2 regions of the Myroides phaeus genome follow, and region 2 is predicted to be linked to the other one. Evidence: riboswitches for the same ligand, from Rfam matches in the RefSeq annotation. Region 2 holds a riboswitch; the other holds the start of a gene.
The links. A riboswitch is a leader RNA that binds a small molecule or an ion and turns the genes downstream of it on or off. The one in region 2 is predicted to bind S-adenosylmethionine.

Region 1: linked by a shared signal. The riboswitch ahead of GQS07_RS12590 (hypothetical protein) and the one ahead of GQS07_RS10825 (Na+/H+ antiporter NhaC family protein) in region 2 are both predicted to bind S-adenosylmethionine.

What each region holds. Positions count from the first base shown of each region.
Region 1 is NZ_CP047050.1:2,825,272-2,834,211, forward strand. Features, by position in the region: gene GQS07_RS12560 (OprO/OprP family phosphate-selective porin) at 1-155, shown strand, start outside; gene GQS07_RS12565 (lamin tail domain-containing protein) at 169-987, shown strand; gene GQS07_RS12570 (hypothetical protein) at 990-1,634, shown strand; gene GQS07_RS12575 (CYTH domain-containing protein) at 1,639-2,106, shown strand; gene GQS07_RS12580 (DASS family sodium-coupled anion symporter) at 2,198-3,793, shown strand; gene GQS07_RS12585 (HPP family protein) at 4,123-4,539, shown strand; SAM-I-IV-variant riboswitch at 4,729-4,824, shown strand; gene GQS07_RS12590 (hypothetical protein) at 4,883-5,449, shown strand; gene GQS07_RS12595 (IS630 transposase-related protein) at 5,507-6,052, shown strand; gene GQS07_RS12600 (IS3 family transposase) at 6,085-6,957, shown strand; gene GQS07_RS12605 (glycoside hydrolase family 3 N-terminal domain-containing protein) at 7,337-8,940, opposite strand, start outside.
Region 2 is NZ_CP047050.1:2,426,053-2,434,992, reverse strand. Features, by position in the region: gene GQS07_RS10850 (putative glycolipid-binding domain-containing protein) at 1-19, opposite strand, end outside; gene GQS07_RS10845 (3'-5' exonuclease) at 135-623, opposite strand; gene GQS07_RS10840 (M20/M25/M40 family metallo-hydrolase) at 878-2,407, shown strand; gene GQS07_RS10835 (hypothetical protein) at 2,467-3,132, opposite strand; gene fabG (3-oxoacyl-[acyl-carrier-protein] reductase) at 3,256-4,002, opposite strand; gene GQS07_RS10825 (Na+/H+ antiporter NhaC family protein) at 4,072-5,364, opposite strand; SAM-I-IV-variant riboswitch at 5,435-5,541, opposite strand; gene GQS07_RS10820 (hypothetical protein) at 5,678-6,172, shown strand; gene GQS07_RS10815 (Crp/Fnr family transcriptional regulator) at 6,303-6,878, opposite strand; gene ribB (3,4-dihydroxy-2-butanone-4-phosphate synthase) at 6,888-7,544, opposite strand; gene GQS07_RS10805 (ABC transporter ATP-binding protein) at 7,677-8,940, opposite strand, start outside.

The DNA of each region.
Region 1 (8,940 bases), 400 kb from region 2:
ACAACGATAGATATGCAAATGGTAAAGGAAAATTATTAGTTGGTCATGATACTAATGGTCAAGCAGTAAAAGATCCTTCGAAAGTTGTAGAAGGAAAAAATAAAGCAGGAGTAGATTACAGTATGCTTTCTTTTAGAATTGAATTAACTTTTTAATTATACATAAATTATGAAAAAAATATTATTTATTTTACTTTTTAGTTTAGGAATAGCTTCTTGTGTAAAAGATGAAATGTTTAAAGGTCCTGCACACATTGAAAATATATTGATTGAGCCTAATAATATTACATCAAAAGATAAAGTAAAAATAACTGCTCTTATTACTGATCTTATAGGAATACAAATGGTAAAGTTGGATTATAAAACCATTGATAAATCTGAAACAATTACTATGCATTTAGTAGATAATAATTTATACTCTGCTCTAATTCCATCTCAAGAAAACAATACTCAAGTTCAGTTTACAATTTCGGTTACAAATAAAAATGGTTTTTTAACAACTTCAAAAACTCAGAAATACACAGTAACAGACCAACTTATTGATTATAGTCAAATAGTTATGAATGAAATTGATGGAAACAGTAAATCAATTGAACTATTCAACAAAGGAAAAGAATCATTCTCTTTAGAAGGATTCACATTATTAAAAAACAATAGCAGTGAATGGTGGAAAGGAACTACAGAAAGCGGAATAATTGAGCCTGGTCAGTACATTGTAATTATTCAAAATAATCCGGATAATCAAAACCTTTCTGGAACAAGTGGAATCTCATCAAAACAAGCATTAAAAATTGAATTTAAATCTCCTAATGGCAATAATATCGGAACCTTTTTAAGAGGAACAGATGATAATCTCGGAGCCAAACTTAGTGATACTGCTCCCTACTCATATCAAATCTGCCCAAATGGTGAAGGAGAATGGAAATTAGCTATTCCTACTATTGGAAATAAAAACCCTAAAACTGGAGAAAATATACCTCAAAATTAATTATGACGCAAAGTAAACAAACAGAAATAGGAAAAGTATCTAAACCAAGATTCGAATTTAGATCTTTTGGTCAAGATTTTTTAATCCAACACAAACGAATGGCCCGTTTATCAATCCCAGTTCCAGAAGCAATTTGGGAACGTGAAAGTGATGAAATCTATATTATGTCTAAAAAAAACAACATTAATAACACAAAAATTAGAGATGGAAAAATAGACATTAAAACACACATAAAAACTGTTGACGGTCTTGAACAATGGAATCCCTTAATAAAAAGCGTATTCCCTTTATCAAAAGAAATATTAGAACAAGAAATTATTCCTGCTTTTATGGTAGAGTTTCCTTCATTAACAAAACAAACATATACTTATAATGAGTTCATATTGTTAATTAAAGATCATCCTGATTTAGCTATTGTAAAAGTTCATAAACAACGTTTTGGCTATATGGTAAATAATACAATTTGTGAAGTTGCTAATATTTTAATTAATGGAGCAAAACTTATCTCTATAAATATCGAATCTACTGATATAAAAGAAATTAAAAAAACAATTTCTGAAATAGGTCTTAATAATATCGAAAATATAAACTATTTACAAGCTATCAAACGTGTAATTGGAATGATAGACAAACCTTTCTCAAATTAATATTATGGCACAAGAAATAGAACATAAATTTTTAGTAAAAGATTCTTTCTTTCAAGATGTAACACATAGTATTCATATAGTTCAAGGATACTTATCTTCTGTCCCGGAACGAACTGTTAGAGTGAGAATCAAAGGAGAACAAGCATTTTTAACAATCAAAGGAATTGGAGATAAAACAGGTATAAGTCGTTTTGAATGGGAAAAAGAAATATTATTACAGGAAGCTAAAAGTCTACTCAAAATTTGTGAACCAGGAATAATTGATAAAACAAGACATATCGCTAAGATCGATGGATTCATTTATGAAATTGATGAATTTCACGGTTCGAACCAAGGACTCATTGTCGCAGAAATAGAAGTAAGCAAAATTGGTGAAAAATTTCCCAAACCTAATTGGTTAGGAGAAGAAGTCACTGGACAACTTAAATATTATAATTCTATGCTAATGCACCATCCTTTTAATACTTGGTAAAAAGCATATTGAACAACTTTAACTGGAATCTTCTTGAGTTTTGCTCTTTAGAAGATTCCTCTTTTGTTTTAAACAATTACACTTCTATTTTATGACAAAAAACAGTCAAGACTTATTAGATATGAGTAATTACTCTATAGAGAAATTACCTAAAATGGAAAAAAGTAAAGTCGAAAAAATAATGGCCAAATTAGGTATTCCTCTGGCGTTAGTAACTTTTATTATTATATACTATTTTTCTAATTTTGACTTCTTAAACTCAATTGACAAAACCACACTTGCTAAAGGAGCATCTAGTCGTTATGACGTAATTGGTCACAACCAATTCATCAAAATAAATTATGCAATGCTCGCAATTTTTATCTCAGCAATAATACTTTGGATAACTGAAGCAATTCCAAACTATTTAACCTCTTTGTTGTTAATTTTAGGTATGGTATTAACACAAGTAACAACAGATAAAGTAGCATATGCACAACTTGGTCATCCTGTAATGTGGTTAAATATTTTATCTTTTGTTTTAGCAAGTATGCTTGTAAAAACAAAAGTAGCAAAACGGTTTGCTTTATGGTTTGTTATCAAATTTGGTAAAAATGCTTTTTATGTTGTTTTAAGCTTTATAGTTATAAATATTGTTTTGTCTGCCTTTATATCTGCTACTACTGCTAAAGCAACAATTTTATTACCAATTTTTATGGTAATCGCAGCTATTTATGGAGCGACAGGTGGAGAGAATAGAAATAACTTTGGTCGAAATTTAGTATTACAAAACTTATTTCAGATTAACATAGGTGCCTCTGGTTTTTTGACTGGATCGGGAGCCAATTTATTAGCTGCTTCCCTCATTGCTGGAGCAATGGGATGGGATTTATTCAGTTATCAAGATTGGTTTATTGCAGCTTTCCCATTAGCTATCATTTTAATTATAATTGCCTGGTTTATAGGGACTAAAATAATATTCCCTTTAAAAGAAGGTGAAAATAAACCACAAATTGAAGGTGGACTACAGAAATTACAAAAAGAATATAAATCACTCGGAAAAATAAGTATAGAAGAGTACAAAGCTATTGCTATTTTCTTAGGTGTATTATTAATGTGGGCTACAGACAAGCAACATGGAATAAATCAAACAGCAGTAGCCTTTATAGGAGCCGTTATAGCCCTATTTCCACGAATTGGAGTAGTTAAATGGAATGATGTAGATATCCCTTGGCATTTGATGTTGTTTTCTGCTGGTGCTTATACATTAGGCGCCGGTCTTGATGCTACTGGTTTACCAAATACATTAGTTGAAGTTATATTTAATTACTTCAGAATAGATCAAAAAACACCTTTTTACATATTGTATATAATCTTAACAGGATTAATGCTATTTAGTGCTATAATATTTCAATCAAAAACAATGCGAGCTCTTATATTTGTTCCTATTGCGATTGGTGTAGCTCAAAAATTTAATTACCCTATATTAAGTTTAGCATTTCCCGTAGCTTTATTAATTGAACATGTTTATGTACTTCCATTTAACAGCAAACCTGCCGCATTATTATATACTACCAACCAATATAGCTGGAGTGATACATTTAAATTTGGATTTACAATGATATGTATCTCTTGGGCTATGATTTTACTGTGGGGAGAAACAGTACTTAAATGGTTAGGATATACAGAAGGTTTATTCTTTTTATAAAACATTTTTCTCATAGATGAATTGAAAAAAATTTATACAAACAACCTGAGCAATTGTACATATGTACAAACAACGTATAGAAACATCTCTTATTGTGAGAATTAACAATTAGAAATAATAATAAGAAGTACTATAAAAAAAAGCATTTCTACAACGAAATGCTTTTATATTTAACGATGACAAATTACAAAATTCAATTTTACTTTTGAATTTTTAAAGATGTAAATTACAATAATCTTTTTAACCAAAATATGCTATTTATCATGTTTTCAACAATATAATACGTGCACCTTTGTAGTACAAAAACATAATAACCAATAATAAACACTATGAAACAAAGAGTTCCAATTTCTCAAATTATGGCTAAAGTTTTAATCGCTGTTCCTACAACGAAAAAACTAAGCGAAGTAAACCAATTATTCGCAGATTACAACATTAGACACATTCCTGTTGTAGAAGGTGAAAAAATCGTTGGTATTATTAGTAGCAAAGATATTTTGAAAATAGGATATAGCCATACCGATATGGATAAAGATGCACTAAATGCTATCTATGATGCTTACAAATTAGAAGACATCATGACAAAAAATCCAATCGTTGTAAGCGATGATACAAATATTAAAGAAGTAGCTGAGTTATTTGCTGAGCAACATTTCCACTCACTTCCTATTGTAGGAAAAGACAATAAATTAGAGGGAATTGTAACAACTACTGATTTAATTAATTATCTAATCGCTCAATACTAAGATTAATAATCCCCTTTATTAATATACCGATTCATTAATAGAAATCCTCGTCACCCCGACGAGGATTTTTTTATGATATATCCTCACATACACATTATCTTTTAATACTTGTTTTACCCTTCAATAAAAAACATCGTAAAAAAATATTTTGCAAAACACTTGTTTTCAATTGGTTTTGATTATACATTTGCCCTGTATTTCGAATCACATTAAGTGATACCAACCGAGAGTAGACTCCACGGTGGTCAAATAATACGGGATGACTGTCCAAAATTAACGTACACATTTTCCTCTATTTTTATCGAAGTACAATAGTTTATTTAATAACATAAAATATTGTATTATGAGCAATTATCATTTCACAGAGACAACGTGGTCTCATCTATCAGACAACCTATTTATCAACATTAAAGCTTCGTCGGTATTTACTGATCTTGAGCTACTCGCCGAATTTAAAAGACGGGAACTTGACTACTCTTGTATCATTACAAACTACGAGAGTACGCCTGATACTACCCCTATCTTTAAAACAGATGGACAGCTTGTTATCCACAACAAGACTATTTTTGAAAAGAATATTCAAAGACCATCTCAAGTAGGTTATTTTTACAAAAGCACCTTATATCCAGCAATGGAATTCCTAAAAAAACACCCTTTATTACAGGAAATGGAGCTTGTAACGTTTGACTATATTAGGGAGCAAACACTTATGTCAGATGCAAATATAACTGTTATCACACCTCAACAATTAGCTGATTTAAAGCCTAATCAGGTGTTTGTATATATGACATTGAATGGAAAAACATACCCTAACCCTTCTGAGGTTGAACCATTTGTAAAGAATAGAACAAAGGTTATTTACAATCGAAAGGTAGGTTATAGAAGGTTTGGAACTTTTGAAGTTGTATAATCCTACATCCCTATTGACCCGTCCTGAAATAACTGTACAGTTTTAAAACAGTTAAAAATGGAAAATAGTAATCAAACAAGACAAAAAAAGACAGAACGTTATCACTTAAAATTTATTGAAAAAGTAATTCAAGAAATAGAAAATGGCGCTACCCAAAGTTCAGTTACTCTCAAGTATGATTTAAGACAACCAACGGTGAGTCGGTGGATTAAGAAATATGGAAGTATAGAATTTGATCAAACACGCAGGAATAAAATTTATTCAGAAAGCTTAAAACGTCAAGTAGTTCATAGTATTACAGAACACAAAATGACTATAAAAGAAGCTTGTATAACGTATGGAATCGAAAGTAAAAGTACAATAACAAATTGGTTATTAGTTAATTACAACAAAAACAAAGATCTTTGTAAAGAAATTAACATTCCAATTCTTATGGAAGAAAAAACAACCAATTTAGAATCTTTAGAAGTAAAAGCTTTAAAAAAGGCTTTAGCTGAAGCACAATTTAAGATAGTAGCATTAAATACTTTGATTGATGTAGCAGAAAAAAAATTGGATATTGATATTAGAAAAAAGTCTGGTTCCAAGCAGTTGAAGAAGTAAAACTCTTATATCCTACCAAGGGAATAGACAAAATATGTAAACTGTTTGGGAAAACACGAAGTGCTTATTATCAGTCAATTAATAAATATGAGCGGCAATCAATAAAAGATGATATCATCTTACAAGAAGTATTGAAAATCAGAACCAGCCTTCCTAAGGTAGGTACTCGAAAACTTCAGTATATGCTCCAAGAACGCTTAGCTACACATAAGATAAGCATAGGCAGAGATTATTTATTTGATTTATTAGATAGTCAAAAAATGTTGATTAGGCAGCGCAAACGAAAAGCATACACAACAGATTCTAGAGCATGGAGAGGTCAATATTTGGACTTGTATAATGGTGTAAAGGTTATTAGACCAGAGCAATTTTGGGTAAGTGATATTACATATATACGACTAAATAATGCTTGGGGATATCTGAGTTTAATCACAGATGCTTATTCACATAAAATAATGGGATATAGTTTTAATCTAGATTTGACTACAAAAGGGTGTTTGAAAGCCTTAACAATGGCGTTAAAAAATAGAATGTATACAGAAAAACTTATTCATCATTCTGATAGAGGATGCCAATACTGTAGCGCTACTTACACTCAGTTATTAATAGATAACGATATATCAATAAGTACTACACAAAGTGGAGAGCCAAGAGATAACGCAGTAGCAGAGCGAGTAAATGGTATAATTAAAGGAGAGTTTAATCTAAACTACTCAAGTTTAGGGTATCAAAAAACTAAGGAAAAAATAGGTAATAGCATAGAAGCTTATAATCAAATTAGACCTCACGATAGTTGTGATAGATTAACTCCTAATCAAGCGCACCTAAAAACAGGGGTGCTTCCTAAAAGATGGAAGAATTATTACAAGAATAAAACAGAGAAAAAAGAACTTGTACAGCAGTAATAGGATTACTGAAATAACTGTACAGTACAAAACAGGATTATCAACTATAGCTGTACAGCTATAGTAGGACGAGACATATTTTAGGTATTTACTATGGATAGCAATAGCGTAATGTGTGTATGATCTCTTGGATGTACTAAACTCATTTGCAAAACCAATAAAGCTTTTAAATGTTGAAATATTTGGTTGTCAATAGTTCAATTACTATTAACGACGGTTGCACTTATGTTGAAAACACTTATTTTCTATGTTGCGTAGTACAAATGTCTTAGCTATTAGAGATATCAAAATTATCCAAAACACACCTATATTATAAAAACAAAAAGAGGGAGCTATATAGCTCCCTCTTCTCTTAAATAAAATTGTCCCCCCAACAATCTTACTTACTGCTTGTTAAATCTTTAAAATCAAGTTTTTCTACAAAAGCAGGTTTAACCTGTTCCACCAATAAAGGCTTCTTCATTGTAAACGCAGCTTGTAAAACAATGTCTTGACTTGACTTACCAACTAATACTTTATATGTTCCAGCATCTGCTATCCACTGACTTTTATCTGTGTGAAACGATGCAATTTCTTTAGCTCCTATTGTCAAGTGTAAAACTTCAGACTGTCCTGGCTCTAACAACTTTGTCTTACCAAAATCAACTAATACCTTCACAGGTTTGTCAATAGTTCCTTTCGGTGCACTCACATATAGTTGTACTGCTTCTTTACCAGCAACTTTCCCTGTATTTGTAACCTTCACAGAAACTTTGATATCATCTTTAAACTCTTGTTTATTCAGTGTCAGACCAGTATAATCAAAAGTTGTATATGACAATCCAAATCCAAACGGATAGGCAGTTTCAACATTAAAGGTGTCGTAATAACGGTATCCAACATAGATTCCCTCCGTGTATCTAATATCACGATAATCAGAAGATTCTGAAGCAAAGAAACTATCTACAGAAGGCACATCAGCATACGCTTTTGGAAAAGTAGCTGTTGTTTTTGCAGAAGGATTTACCTTACCGCTAACAATATCAGCTAACGCATTACCACCTTCAGCACCTGCAAACCAAGTAACTAATATAGCATCTGCTTTATCACTCCAAGACGTATTCATCACACTTCCTACGTTCAATACTACAATTACTTTTTTACCTTCCTTTCTAAAAGCATTTGAAATACGAGTTAGCATTGACTCCTCTTCTTTCGTCAAATTATACTCGGTTTCAACATTCAAGTCTTGCTCTTCAGCAGAATTTCTTCCAAAAGTTAATATCGCTACATCTGTATTTGCAGCAGCCATAGCCAACTCTGCATCTGTTAAATTCAACTGTCCAATCACTCCTAACGGTGCTAATTTGTTCAACTTAGCTCTACGTGCAATATCCTTTTTCTCTTCTTCTTGAACATAACCAACATACTTTTCAAGCAATGGTTTGTACAAGGTGAATGACGCATTCTGTAACCCTTTATACACAGGTACATTATAAGACGTTGTAACCTCACTACTACCAGTACCTCCAACAACCAAGTGATACGACCCAACTCCAAATGTAGCTATACGTGTCGTTGCCGCAAGTGGAAGTGCGTTTGCATTTTTAAGCATCACTGTTCCTTCAGCTGCAATTTTACGAGACACAGCTGCGTGTGCTTTCAAATCTGGATTATCGCTATAAGCATATTTCAATGGCGTTGGCGACTTAGCCACCAAACGCAAAGCATTTTTCACTGCAAAATCCAAGTCTTTTTTAGAAAGTTTTCCCGACTTTACATCTTTCAAAGCTGCCTCTAACTGAATTTTAGAACCTGGCATAATCATATCGTTTCCTGAGCGAATTTGTGCAGATACATCATTTGACTCATTACCAGCACGGATAATTTCAACACTTGAGAAACCAGAGTACCAATCTGTCATTACCAATCCTTTAAAACCCCATTCTTCACGAAGTAGTTGGTAATTCAAATCTCTTCTTTCACTTGTATAAACATTATTCA
Region 2 (8,940 bases):
AGGTAATATGCTTATTCATATTTCTAAATTTAATATTATATACAAGTTAACATTCTTTGTGCAATTAAAAACACATTCCTTAGAGATAATTTATAGCAATAGTACTTGAGATCCTATCTCTACTAAAAAGTTTATTATAGAAAGATATTTCCCTCTGACAAATATTGATTGAATAATTGTCCACAAGCATTCGCATCACTTAAAGCATCGTGGTGATTTAATTTTATGTCGTATTGCTCAGCCAATACAGCTAAGCCTTTTTTATAAATTCGATACGTACAAAACTTATTATACTCAGGCACAGCTAAATTGTAGTATCCTAATGTTTTTGCTAACACTGGAAAGTCAAATGCAAATCCGTTGTGAGCTACAACATTTTGATCTTTTACAAAAGGTTCTATCTGGTGCCATACCTCATCAAATGTAGGCGAAAATTGCGTGTCCTCAGGAGAAATTCCGTGAATATCTACAAACTTAGACCAGTATAAATTCTGAGGCGGTTGAACTAACACATTAAGTGTATCAACTATTTTATTATCCTCAAAAACTACAAGACCAACTTGGCATATACTTGAGCGATCTGCTTGTGCTGTTTCAAAATCTATAGCTGTAAATCTATTCATCTGCTGTATTAAATGTTTAAGAAGCTAAATTACTATTTTTATTAACTGTATGCTTTGTTTAAATAGTCTTTTTATCAAATCAAACTCATAACCTCAACTAATCTCTAAAAAAAGCTTAGGTTAATTAGGAATGAGATTTTCTTTGTAATTATTCCTATTTTTAAACCTATACAGACATATAATCTCCCTTTTTTTTATCTTCTGCTTCTAAAAAGGCTTAGTTATTGTAATACAATACGAAAAGACACAGAATTATGAAGAAGATAATTACATTTGGAATACTTGTATTACTTGTTATCGCTACAATTATGATAGTCAAAACATTTACATTTAATTTCCAAATTAAAGAAAACGCAAATAACGAAACAATGAAATACCCTACCAATAAAATCGCCCTTCTAAGATTGTCACAAGCTATACAGATACCAACAGTAAGCGCTGTACATTATGAAGAAACAAACTTCAAACCTTTTGACGATTTTAAAACTTTTTTACAAGAAGCATATCCACAGGTTTATCAATCGATGGATGTAACTACGGTAAATACATACGGATTAGTATTTCATTGGAAAGGGAAAGATAGTGCTAAAAAGCCCCTTTTGTTTTTATCACATTATGATGTAGTTCCGATAAACAACTATGATTTTGATGCCAATCCAGTTCCCAATGAAGCGATTGTGGATTTGAATACACCATCAACCCCATTATCTAATTACCAAGAAGGTTGGGAAGGATATCCCTTTAGTGGAGATATAAAAAATGGGCGTATCTATGGTAGAGGAACACTTGATATGAAGTCTATGCTTATTTCGATTATGGAAGCTGCTGATACATTATTAGCAGAAGGATATGTTCCTAATCAAGATATATACTTTGCATTTGGACAAGATGAAGAAGTAAGTGGTAGACAAGGTGCTGTGAAAATAGCAGAGTATTTCAACAATAAAGGAATACGCTTTGATGCAGTATATGACGAAGGAGGTTTTGTAACGAGTCCAACTTCTGTATTACCACAAGTGGACAAAGCTATTGCATTAATTGGCGTTGCAGAAAAGGGATTCTTAACATTAGAAATAAAAGTAAATGGTATAGGGGGTCATTCATCTATGCCTCCTGCAAAAGGATCTTTGGTATTAGCAGCAGAAATTATTGAGAAACTGAATACAGAACAGATGCCAGCAACATTGATTCCGCCTATTGAAAACTTTTTACACAATATTGGAGGGTCTATGGATTTTAAATCGAGAATGGCCATTTCAAACAAGCGGTTACTGGGAAATACGTTACTTAAATCACTCTCTAAAAACCCAGGTTCAAATGCGCTGATTAGAACGACAACAGCAATAACTATGGCTCATTCAAGTGATGCACCTAATGTGCTTTCTGCTTCGTCAGAGATCACAGTTAACTTCCGTATTTTACAAGGAAATACAGTTGAAGATGTTTTGAATCACGTAAAGAAAATATGTAAAGGATACGATGTGGAGTTCAATGTAGTTTCTGCACGTGAACCCTCTCAATTATCTTCACATACAAGCGAACAATTCAAAAAGTTAGAGAAAACAATTGCCGTGAATTATCCTAACGCCATTATTACACCGTATCTTACCATTGGTGGTACGGATGCTTATAAATATGAATTAGTTTCTGACAACGTATTTCGTTTTATGCCAATTGAAGTAAATCAATACGAACAAAGACAAATTCACAATGATAATGAGTCTATTACAATAGACAATTATATGCGAATGATTAACCACTTTAAATTGTTAATGGAACAATAGTAATTAGATAACAGAAAGGGCGAACTATTAGATTAGTTCGCCCTTTCTATTATAATCTGTTAGACAAATACCCTTAGATACACGATAAACAATATTTGTAAAACTACGAGTGCATAAAATCCCCATAAAGCAGGTAAAAATGCCATAGGATTAAAACGCAAAGTTGTTAATTGCTGAAGTAAGCTTCCCTTACCGCCAACCTTAGCTTTAGATAAAATATAGTTAGTAGTACGTCTTTGAAGATTACTTGCTACCACATTCGTAGCATTCATATTAATCAATTCTTGTTTTATGGTTTGCTTATCCAGCGAATCCGTAAACAAGGTAGGTTGCTTAGCTTGTAAATACCCTAAGAGTTGAGCGATATAAGACGATATATACTCACTTCCTTGTCTTTCCCACAACATCGCAATAGCTTTCTGAATTGCGTATTTATTTGCAATAATAAAATAACCTATTAACATCAATATCTGTACAATAAAGATAAGAGCCACTGAATAGTTTATATCTTTAAAGAACGCTCCAACATTAGCAAAGAAGCCATTAGCTTCTAATCCCTCCCTTATAATATAAATCTTAGTCATCGAATAAATTATAATCCACAGTGACAAGAATATACCAACAAGCATTATTCCCAACCAGCGCAACAAACAAACGAAGACGATCTTAAATGACTTTATTCCCTCATTACCCAAACTCTTTCCCTTCTCTATAAACTCTTTCATTTTACTTACGTATTACAATAGAATAAAAATACAATTAATTTTTTATACCTTCTTTATATAAACACAAAAGGCTATACCCGTAGATATAGCCTTTATATATAAGTTTTGATATACTAAGATATCTTATGTCAACATTCCTCCATCAACATTAATAACTTGTCCACTGATATAAGCAGACATATCAGATGCTAAAAATACACAAGCATTAGCAACATCCTCAGGAGTACCTCCACGTTTTAAAGGAATAGCATCTCTCCATCCTTTTACAACATCTTCTGGTAATTTACCTGTCATTTCAGTTTCAATAAATCCTGGTGCAATTACGTTACAACGGATATTTCTTGAACCTAACTCTAATGCAATAGATTTAGAGAAACCAATTACACCCGCTTTAGAAGCAGCATAGTTAGCTTGTCCAGCATTACCTTTCACACCTACAACAGAACTCATATTGATAATAGAACCTTTTCTATTTTTCAACATTGTGCGTTGTACTGCTTTAGTCATATTAAATACAGACTTAAGATTTACTTCGATTACAGCATCGAAATCTGCTTCTGACATTCTCATCAACAAATTATCTTTTGTAATACCTGCATTATTAATTAAAATGTCAATATTTCCAAAATCTTTTAAAATCTCTTCAACCAATTGTTCTGCTGCTGAAAACTCAGCTGCATTAGATTGATATCCTTTAGCTTGAACTCCCATAGCAGCTAATTCTTGTTCAAGTTCGATTGCAGCTTGTGCAGATGAACTATAAGTGAACGCAACACTTGCTCCGTGTTGTGCAAATGCCATAGCTACTCCTCTACCGATTCCTCTTGTAGCACCTGTGATAATAGCGATTTTACCTTCTAATAATTTCATTTGTAAATCCAATTTTATATTTTGAACTAAACGCAAATATAAACAATTTGTATTTTGTTGTACTTTATTTTACGCAGTTTGTGCTTGTTTTCTAAAGAAAGTCATATAAACTAACGTTACAAGAAGCAGTAAACCAAAGTAGTAAGCGTGTTTCATCAAATCAAGATAATCTAAGTTACCATTAGAAAAACTCAATAAGATTAAGATTTGTGCTCCATACGGCAATACACCTTGAACAACACACGCAAAAATATCTAAGATAGACGCTACGTGTGGTCTGTCTAACTTATACTCCTTAGCAACATCATTTGCAAGATTACCCGCTACAAGAATAGACACTGTATTATTAGCTAAACATACTGCTACACCAGATACTAATGCTGCAATACCGTACTCAGCACTCTTAGGTGTTTTCATACGACTCTTCATTTTAGTCAACAACCATTGGATTCCCCCTTCTTTCTCTACCATACGAGCCATTCCCCCTGTAAGCATAGAAAGTAAAAAGATTTCTGTCATTGATAAAAACCCTTGGTATATAAGATTAGCAAAGCCAAATAAGTCATAATTCATTTGAACTAACCCTACAATACCCGCTACGACTATACCAATAAACAAGGCAACGAATACTTGTACGCCCGATAAGGCTAATACAATAATTAGAATATACGGAATAACCACCCAGTAATTGTGATTAGGATCTAAGTCTAAACTCACACCTGCGTCATTACTTTTCATAAATAACAAAACACCAATCGTTAAAATTGCTGCTGGTAATGCCAGTTTAAAGTTCGCTCTAAACTTATCTTTCATCTGACAGCCCAAAGTTTGCGTAGCTGTAATAGTCGTATCAGAAATAATAGACAAATTATCTCCAAACATAGCTCCTCCTAACAACGAACCACATAATAGTCCCATTGAACTCCCTGTTTTCTCAGCTAAACCAATAACAATAGGTCCTAAGGCAACAATAGTTCCCACAGACGTACCAATAGACAAAGACAAGAAACTTGCTATAATGAAGATTCCAACACCAAGATAAGCAACAGGTATAAAACTCAACCCTATGTTTACCATCATATCTACTCCTCCGATAGCTTTCGTTACTGTAGCAAACGCACCAGCTAACAAATAGATCAAACACATTGTGATAATCTTACTATCACCACAACCTTCTACTAAAGAAACAACTTTGTCTTGTAAAGGAGTTTTATAAAAAAGGATAAATGCTGTTACAATACCAATACAAATAGCAACAGGCGATGGTAGTTTGTAGAAATCACCTAAGGCAATACCACATCCTAAGAACACAGCAATAAATACTAAAAAGGGAATTAAGGAGTAAAATTTGTTTTCTGACATAACTTAATTTAAAAGTTTAAAATTGTTTTATTCGCCAGAAACGTAGAAATAGCCCTGCTTATAAAGAAGCAGTTACAACATTTTTTCCATTCCTGGCTTATCGATTGCAGCACCTTGCTTGTTGTTGCAGGTTGCTATTTTCCTGAAGGTTATTCAGTCAAATTCTTGATAATAATACCGCAAATATATGAAAAAATGAGAAAAAACAAAACTATCTATCAATTAATCAACAAAATATAGAATTCAAAAATTCTTTTTTTGCGAACTAATTCTATTTATACTACATTTGAAACCGTACAAAAAATAAAATACAATGAAAAAATTATTGCTTTCGGCAGCCCTTATCGCAGGGTTTGCATTCTCTGCTCAGGCACAAAACAGTCCTAAAAATGCTATTGGATTGCGCTTCGGAGGAAACAGTGGATTAGGAACAGAAATTTCTTACCAAAGAGACTTAAGTAAAAACAACCGTCTTGAATTAGATTTAGGTTGGAGATCTCATAATCATTATGATGCTGTAAAGGTAACAGGTATCTATGAATGGGTATGGAATATAGAAGGTGGTTTTAACTGGTACGCTGGTGCTGGTGCTGCTGTGGGAACTTGGAACTATAGCGAAACTCACAAAGGAGAAAGACGCTCTGGCAGTGGAGCATTCGGACTTGTAACTGGTACAGTTGGTATTGAATACAACTTCGATATTCCTTTGCAAATTTCTCTTGACTTACGTCCTGAGGTTTATTTAAACGATAGCTACAGAGACGGTATCCGTGCTGACTTAGGTCTTGCAATTAGATACAGATTCTAATACATCTTACACACGAAAGCGATCTTACAATATAAAAGCCACCTCAACACGGGTGGCTTTTTCTTTTCTATCTTGTCTTAAACACTTATACACTTTGGAATATACTCAATATAATGCATCGCGTAAACACTTATGACATTATAACCTTTGCTTTTATTCTACTTAACGTTTCCTGAGAAATATTCAAATAGGAAGCAACAATCTTATTAGGCAATCGCTGTACAATCAACGGGTTTTGCTTCAGCAATTCGCAATATCGTTCAGACGCATCCATAGTAACCATTGCAAACAGTCTATTTGTATTGTTTACGTAAGCAAACTCAAGGTACTGACGATAAAACTTCTCCCATTGAGGTACTTCTTCTAATAGATTGTAAAAATCATTATGTGTAATTGCAAAAACCTCACTCTCTTCTAATGCCTGTAAATACTCAGACGACGGAGAGGTATTGATAAAGCTAACTAAAGCAGTTGCAAACTGGTTCTCAAAAGCAAAGAAACGAGTTGCATCTTGTCCTGCTTCATTGATATAGAAAATACGTAAACATCCTTTACACACAAAGTACAACTTCTGTGTACTAAGTCCAGACGAAGTCAATTGCGTTCCCTTTGCCAACTTCTCATAGTGAAAACGGGAAAGAATAAGGTCTAAATCCGCTTCTGACACGCTTATACGCTCTTGTATATAGGCAATCAACTGTTTCATATGTAATGCTTATTTGTCAATTACAAAAGTACGGTAATAAACCAAATCGGCTATACTAAGTACAGTCATCTTATGCTCCTTAGCAAAATCAACTACCTCAACTAAACGCGCCATAGTTCCATCGTCATTCATCAATTCGCACAAAACTGCCTGTGGAGGTAATCCTGCCAATTTCATTAAATCAATTGCGCCTTCCGTATGCCCGTTTCTCTCAAGTACACCACCATTCTTAGCACGAAGAGGAAATATATGTCCAGGACGCGCTAAATCAGCTTTAACAGCATCTTTGTTACTCGCAGCGCGAACTGTTGTCAATCTATCAGCAGCAGATAGTCCTGTTGTAACTCCCTTAGCTGCTTCAATTGTAATTGTAAACGGAGTTTGAAAACGACTACTGTTTTCCTCTACCATATAAGGCAAGGCTAACTCATCTGCCTTTTCATTGGTTAGACATAAACAAATAACTCCACTGCAATAGCGTATTAATAGAGCCATATCTTGCTCTGACATCAAATGAGCAGAAAAAATAATATCCCCTTCATTCTCCCTATCTTGATCGTCTAACAACAATATTCCCTTGCCACTTTTTAAAAAGCTCAATGCATTTTCAACCCTTTCTTGACTATCCCAACCAAAGTGGTTAAGTGTATTTTCTAATGTTTTCATCTCTTTTAGTTTATACGCCAAAGGTCTTGTATCACCTAAGTAGAAACATTGATATAGGTCAATAAATTAAAACCACAAAAAAAGACCTACAAATAAATGCAGGTCTTTTGACATCTAACGGTTGGTAAAGACTTATTCGTCTTGGTTTAACGTATGTGATATTTTATCTAAGTTCAAGCTATTTGCCATCGCTGAGAATATATCGTAATACGTTTGTTTATTATCATATAAAACTTCGTGTGTACCACTTTCAACCACTTGCCCTTTTTCCATTACGATAATATTATTGGCATCTATTATCTGAGAAATACTATGTGACACAATGATTACCGTACGGTTTTCCTTAATAGCATCTAAACTCAGTTTTATCTGTTCAGTGGCAATAGCATCCAAACTTGCTGTTGGTTCATCTAAAAAGATAATAGCAGGATTCTTTAAGAACAGTCGTGCAATGGCAATACGCTGTTGTTGTCCTCCTGATAACAAACGTGCGTCAGCTTGATATCCTTTCGGTAAATCCATAATCTGCTCGTGTATATACGCTTGCTTAGCCGCTTGCTCTACTTCCTCAAAAGTAGCTTGCGGATTACCATAGCGGATATTATCTTCAATACTTCCTTGAAAGATGTGGTTCTTTTGAAGCACTAAGCCTATGTGTTTACGGAGTTCTTTAGTATCGTACTCTGCTAAATCAATACCGTCTAAAAATATTTGTCCTTTTGTAGGTGCATAAAACTTATCTAATAGATTAATGACTGTACTCTTCCCCGCTCCACTTAGCCCTACTAAAGCCGTAGTTTCATTTGGTACAATAGTCATCGATACATCTTTCAATGCCGTAGTGCCATTAGGGTAGTCAAAGCGAACGTCTTTAATTTCTATTTTCCCTTTAACTTCTTTGGGAATATACGATCCAGTAGATTCAACCTCATCTTCTGCATCTACAATTTCAAAAAAGCTTTCTGAGTAAATCATCGCATCATTCACATCATCATAAATACGGTGTAACTGACGTATAGGCGCTGTAACATTATTAAACAATAGAACGTGAAACATAATAGCACCAACAGTCATTTCTCCCTTCAACACAAAATAAGCAGTTAATAGAATAATGACTACCAATCCGAATTGCTCTATAAATCCTTTCACGGCATCAAATACAAAACTTGTACGTCTTGTTTGCAATTGGTTCTCTGTCATATCATACTGAATCGCTTCGTGCTTTTTGGCTTCTAATGGTTCACGTACAAAAGACTTGATAACAGTAATTGAATTAATCAACGAGATTATTCCGTTGTTCTTATTCTCTCTATAACTACGCATTTTACGTCTATACCCCTTTAGTTTTGTTGCTTGTCGCTGACTTACATAGAAATATAAAGGTATCATTGCAGTA